Regions from separate parts of the Allobosea sp. TBD101 genome, predicted to be linked through region 1. Evidence: riboswitches for the same ligand, from Rfam matches in the RefSeq annotation. Region 1 holds a riboswitch; the other holds the start of a gene.

Region 1 (3,209 bases):
GAGAGGCGGCGGGATTCTCTGGCGCGGTCGGCGTTTTGCCTGAATTCTGCGCTTCTGCTGCGGCTTCAAGTCCGGTTTGGAAGGGATGGCAGGGATGATGAGGATCATCGGAGCGCTCGGCGCCCTGGCGCTGGCGCTCATGGGGACGAGCCTCGCCGCCGGCTCCGCTTTCGCGCAGGGCGCGGTGCGCTCCACACATGGCGACTGGCAGATGCGTTGCGAGGTGCCGCCGGGCGCAAAGGCGGAACAATGCGCGCTCGTCCAGAACGTCGCGGCCGAGGATCGTCCCAATCTGACGCTCCTCGTCATCGTGCTGAAGACGGCGGACCAGAAGAGCCGGCTCCTGCGCGTCGTCGCCCCGCTCGGCGTGCTGTTGCCCTCCGGCCTCGGGCTCAAGATCGACGACAAGGATATCGGCCGCGCCGGCTTCGTGCGCTGCCTGACCACCGGTTGCGTGGCGGAGGTCGTCATGGACGACGCCCTGCTCGGCCAGCTCAAGGGCGGCAAAAGCGCGACTTTCATCGTATTCCAGACGCCGGAAGAGGGGGTGGGCGTGCCCGTCTCCCTCAATGGCTTCGGCCCGGGCGTGGAGGCGCTGCCGTGATCGATCAAACTCTTCGTCAGGGACGCTGGCTCGCTTTGCCGCTGTTGTGCCTTGGCCTTGCCGGCTGCGGATCGGGCTCGTCCTCGTCCGCGGGCAACACTGCGCTCAACGTCTTCATGTTCCAGTCCACGACGCCTCCGCCGGCGGATCAGCTGCCGAAGGACAGCGAGGAGGATCCTCTGATCTGCCCTGACGTCATCATCTCCGATGGCGGCGCTGCGATCCGTGCCCAATCCGGGCAGGATTCGAGCGGTCTGCGCTACCAGGTCTCGATCACCAACGTCGCGCGCCAGTGCACGCCGACCGGCAACGGCACCTTCCGCCTCAAGGTCGGCGTCGAGGGCAGGGTGCTGCTCGGCCCGGCCGGCAGTCCCGGCAGCTATGGCGGGACGCTGACGACCACGGTGATGCGCGGGGCCAGCACCATCGGCAAGCGCAGCGCGCGCGTCGGTGCTACGATTCCCTCCGGCCAGAGCGGCGCCGATTTCACCCATGTCGAGGAAGGCATCATGGTGCCGGCCGGCAAGGGCGACATCGAGATCTTCGTCGGCCTGGGCGGCGGCGGGCCTGCCGCGCCGGCGCGCCGGCGTCGCTGACAAAACTGCTTTGCCGTGAAAGACGACGGCGCGCCGATTGACTCAGTCGGCGCGTCTTGTATCTGTGCCCAAGCCGCATATCCCCGCGGGAGAGACCGGGCTTCGAGCCCGGCGCCGAAGGCGCAACCGCCCCGGAAACGCTCAGGCAAAAGGGCCGCTGGGGATTTGGCGCTCTGGAAAGCGGCGGGCAGCGATGCCCGCCCACCGACGGGTGTAACTTGTCCGATCCTTTGGGTCGGGTGGGGAAATCTCTCAGGTGCCGAGACAGAGGGGGCGCGTTCCGGACACTATCGTCCGGGGCTTGCGCTTGACTCTGGGAGGGGCATGCCATGGCTGCCGAGGCCAATACCGATACCGCTGGCGCGAGCGCGCCGCTGAAGACCCCGCTGCACGCGCGCCATGTTGCGCTGGGCGCCCGCATGGTGCCCTTCGCCGGCTACGACATGCCGGTGCAGTATCCGATGGGCATCCTGACCGAGCATAACTGGACGCGCGAGAAGGCCGGGCTCTTCGACGTCTCGCATATGGGCCAGTGCTTCCTGATCGGCCCCGATCACGAGACCACGGCCAGGGCGTTGGAAGCGCTGATCCCCGCCGATATCGTCAACCTCGCCCCCGGCAAGCAGCGCTATTCGCAGCTCCTCAACGAGGAGGGCGGTATCCTCGACGACCTGATGGTGACGCGCTCGATCGATCCCGATGAGGACGGTGCGCTCTATGTCGTCGTCAACGCCGCCTGCAAGGATGCCGACTACGCCCATATCGAGGCACGCCTGCCGGCCAATGTGAAGCTGGTCAAGGCCGAGCATCGCGGCCTGATCGCGCTGCAGGGACCGGGCGCGGCGGCCGCACTTGCCGCGATCGCGCCTGAAGCCGCCGAGATGGGCTTCATGACCTCGCGCACCATGAAGGTCGCCGGCATCAAGGCCAATGTCAGCCGCTCCGGCTATACCGGCGAGGATGGCTACGAGATCTCGGCTGCCGCCGACAGGATCGGCGAGATCTGGGACACGCTGCTGCTCGACGGCAACGTCAAGCCGATCGGCCTCGGCGCCCGCGATTCGCTGCGCCTCGAAGCGGGCCTGTGCCTCTATGGCCATGACATCGACACCACGACCTCGCCGATCGAGGCTGCGCTCAACTGGTCGATCCAGAAGCGCCGCCGCGAGGAGGGTGGTTTCCCCGGCGCCGCGCGCGTTCAGCGCGAGCTGGCGGAAGGCGTCTCGCGCATCCGCGTCGGCCTCAAGCCGGAAGGCCGCGCTCCGGCCCGCGAGGGCACCGAGATCGCGACGCCCGAGGGCGAGGTGATCGGCGTCGTGACCTCCGGCGGCTTCGGCCCGACGCTCAATGGCCCCTGCGCCATGGGCTACGTCGCCAAGGCCCATTCCGCGCCGGGCACGCAGCTCAATCTCATCGTGCGCGGCAAGCCGCTGCCGGCCGTCGTGGCGACGATGCCCTTCGTGCCGAACGGCTACAAGCGCTGAACCCTTTTCCAGACAACTGACGCCAGGAGGAAACCATGGCCGAGACCCGTTACAGCAAGGACCACGAATATATCCGCATCGAGGGTGACGTCGGCACCGTCGGCATCTCCGACTACGCCCAGTCGCAGCTTGGCGACGTCGTCTTCGTCGAGCTGCCGACCGTCGGCAAGGCGCTGACCAAGGGCGGCGAAGCCGCCGTGGTCGAGAGCGTCAAGGCCGCGTCGGAGGTCTACGCCCCGGTTTCCGGCGAGGTCGTCGCGGTCAATGGCGAGCTCGAAGCGGCGCCCGGCACCGTCAACGAGGATCCGGCCGGCAAGGGCTGGTTCCTGAAGATCAAGATCAAGGACGCCGGCGAGCTCGACGCCCTGATGAACGAGGCTGAGTACCAGGACTACGTGAAGTCGCTCTGACGAGGCGTCATCCCGCACGCGCTGCGGCACGAAGTGCTGCGGCGCAGATGCGGGACCGCCCTCAGGATAAGGCGCCTTCTCGTCGCACGGTCCCGTGTCTGCGCAGCGGCATTCC
Region 2 (3,209 bases), 2.1 Mb from region 1:
ATTCATTGGGAAACGACTCGTTGGCCGCGGCCGGGTCGAAGGTGATGAAGGTCGTAAGGTCGCTCGCCATGACGAACACGTCCTTGGGCGTCGCGGCCTGCCCCGATGTCACGGCACAGCCGAGCAGGAGCGAGCCCGCCAGAGCGGCGCGGGCAAATCGGATCAACATGTCGGATATCCCTCCCAAGCGGATCGAAATCGACATCGAGGTCGCTTCGATCGCGATATTGTTGGAAGAAGAATGTTGTTAATCGCCGAAATCATCAAGCATAAGATTATGCTTTAAATGCATAATCAAAATACTTTTTTGAATACATCACAGATACGGTCAAAATTACCTTGATGAAACGCAATATCACTTGACTCGAATTCGTAAAACTACTTCTTTTAATAAAATCAACAGAGGTGGAATACGAATATGTCTCTCTTCGCATCGGGCATCGTCTCCGCCAGCGATTGGATCATTCCGCTGAAATATGCCGCTGCCGCCTCGGTGCTGGCGCTGGGCCTGGCTCCATCGGCGCAGGCAGCGCCCACCAATCCCTGGGAGGCTGTCGAATACCCGCGGCCGGGGCGTCTCTCCACCGACACCGAGCGTTCCGGTGAGCAGGCCTGGTTCGTCCCCGTGGGCAAGGACGCCGAAGGCATCGACATCCTGCTGCCGGCCCGCGTCTTCGTTCCGCCCGGTCCCGGCCCCTTCCCGCTCGCGGTCGTCAGCCACGGTTCGCCAGCAAACGCCGCCGCGCGCAAGACGATGGCACCTCCCGAATACCGGGCAGGCACGGACTGGCTGCTGTCCCGCGGCTACATGGTCGTGCTGCCGCTGCGCCGTGGCTACGGTGCGCGCGGCGGCGTCTGGGTCGAGGCCTATGGCCCCTGCAGCAAGCCCGATTACGTCGGCGGCGGGCTGGCGACCGCGGACGACATCCAGAACGTCGCCCGCTATTTCGCGACCCTCGATACGGTCCAGTCAAACGACATCTTGCTGGTCGGCCAGTCGGCCGGCGGCTGGGGTTCGCTGGCCGCGGCGAGCCGGGCTCCGGCCGGCGTGCGGGCGATCATTAATTTCGCCGGCGGCCGCGGCGGCTATGCCGGCGGCAAGCCGAATCAGAATTGTTCGCCGGACAGCCTGGTCGATGCCGCAGCGACCTTCGGCCGCTCGTCGAATATCCCGACCTTGTGGATCTATACCCGCAACGATCGCTTCTTCGACAGCGTCCTGACCGCCCGCATGGCGCAGGCCTATCGCTCGGCCGGCGGGGATGCGGAATATCACCTTCTGGACTCCTTCGGCGAAGACGGGCACAGATTGTTCCCGACGGCGGAAGGCCGCGCGTTCTGGCAACCTCATGCCGATCGGTTCCTCGATCGGATTGCGGGAGCGGGCGCGAAGCCTTGATGCTGAAGTGCGGAGGCCGGCCCTGCCCGGCCTTCCGACCCGATCGAGGAGAACCAGGGAACGGCCGGCGTCAGGAAGGACACGCTCCTGAAGCTGACGAACCCAGCACCGTGTGACGACCATAGGAATTCGCGGGAGAGATCGTCTCGGGTCATCCGAGAAGGCGCCGACGGAGCAACCGCCCCGGAAACTCTCAGGCAAAAGAACCGCACCCGAATTGAAACTCTGAAAAGCGGAGCAGTCGCTCCCGCCGACGGTGTAAGTCTGCCGCTCGATGATGAGCGCCGGCGAAGCTCTCAGGCCAATGACAGAGGGGGCGCCATCTCCGCAGGGACTGCGGAAGGAGCGCCTTCTTGTCGATAGAAAACCTCAACATCGCCGTGATCGGCGCCGGGATCACCGGCATCACCACCGCCTACAACCTTCTCAAACGCGGCTGCCATGTCACCGTGTTCGAGCGGCATCCCTATGCCGCGATGGAGACCTCCTTCGCCAATGGCGGCCAGCTCTCCGCCTCGAATGCCGAGGTCTGGAACAGCTGGGCGACGATGCTGAAGGGCATCAAATGGATGTTCACGCCGGGCGCGCCGCTGCTCGTCAGCCCGCGGCCGGGATGGCACAAGCTCTCCTGGATGGCCGAATTCGTTGCCGCCATCCCGCGCTACGAGGAAAACACCATCACGACCGCCCGCCTGGCGATGGAGGCACGGCACCACCTGCGAACGATCGCGGCGGCGGAAGGCATCGACTTCGACTGCGAGGAGCGCGGAATCCTGCACGTCTATCGCGGCAGGAAGGATTTCGAGGCCGCCGCGCGGGTGACCTCGCTCCTGGCCAAGGCCGGGCTGGAGCGGAAGGCGGTGACTCCGCAGGAAATCCGGTCGATCGAGCCCGCCCTGCATGGCGACTTCCATGGCGGGTTCTATACCCCTTCGGACTTCACCGGCGACATCCACAAATTCACGGCCGGCCTGTCGCGTGCCTGCGAGCGGCTGGGCGCCGAGATGCGGTTCGGCGTCGATGTCCTCTCGATCACGCCCGGGACGCGCTCGGTCGAGATCGGCTTCAGCCTGTCCGCAGCGGAACCGCGCGCGCGGGAGGCGCAGGTCGCGACCTTCGATTCGATCGTGATCTGCGGCGGTGTCGGCTCGCGCCAGCTCGCCGCGAAGGCCGGCGATCGGATGAACGTCTATCCGGTGAAGGGCTATTCCATCACGGTGGAACTGCCGGAAAAGGCCGACCAGGACGCCGCTCCCTGGACGAGCCTGCTCGACGATCAGGCCAAGATCGTCACCAGCCGCCTGGGAGCGTCGCGCTTCCGCGTCGCCGGAACGGCGGAGTTCAACGGCTACAACAAGGATATCCGGGCCGCGCGCGTCGAACCCTTGATCGCCTGGTGTCGCCAGCATTTCCCGAAGATGAGCACGCGCCAGGTCATCCCCTGGGCCGGCTTGAGGCCGATGATGCCGGATATGGTTCCACGCGTCATGCACGGCCGAAATCCGCGGGTGTTCTACAACACCGGCCACGGCCATCTCGGCTGGACCTTGTCGGCGGCCACCGCCGACGCCGTCGGCGCGCTGGTCACGCAGCGTCCCAACAGCCTGTCATAGAAACGGGCTACCGGCGCGGGCCGGCCGGCATTCCGGCTGGCCCGCATCGCAAAGGTCGTCACGCTATCCGCGCCGCGGCCGGCGCTTTGCGGGCCGTTTGCTGCCAGTCGCGCTCAAGTCGAGCGCGACGCGCTTGACGGAAACATCGTCGGGATCGAGCGTGATCTCGAAGCCGAGATCGCGGCAGAGCGCGAGCA

What was found. Region 1 has a riboswitch for glycine ahead of gcvT (glycine cleavage system aminomethyltransferase GcvT). Riboswitches for the same ligand answer to the same signal wherever they lie in the genome.
Region 2: linked by a shared signal. The riboswitch ahead of AC6RIC_RS04000 (D-amino acid dehydrogenase) and the one ahead of gcvT (glycine cleavage system aminomethyltransferase GcvT) in region 1 are both predicted to bind glycine.

The regions. Positions count from the first base shown of each region.
Region 1 covers NZ_CM187543.1:4,228,914-4,232,122, reverse strand. Annotated here, with positions in the region: gene AC6RIC_RS20665 (invasion associated locus B family protein) at 86-604, shown strand; gene AC6RIC_RS20660 (hypothetical protein) at 601-1,200, shown strand; glycine riboswitch at 1,277-1,367, shown strand; gene gcvT (glycine cleavage system aminomethyltransferase GcvT) at 1,530-2,684, shown strand; gene gcvH (glycine cleavage system protein GcvH) at 2,720-3,094, shown strand.
Region 2 covers NZ_CM187543.1:837,093-840,301, reverse strand. Annotated here, with positions in the region: gene AC6RIC_RS04010 (ABC transporter substrate-binding protein) at 1-169, opposite strand, end outside; gene AC6RIC_RS04005 (alpha/beta hydrolase family protein) at 419-1,399, shown strand; glycine riboswitch at 1,522-1,618, shown strand; gene AC6RIC_RS04000 (D-amino acid dehydrogenase) at 1,753-3,012, shown strand; gene AC6RIC_RS03995 (bifunctional acetate--CoA ligase family protein/GNAT family N-acetyltransferase) at 3,076-3,209, opposite strand, start outside.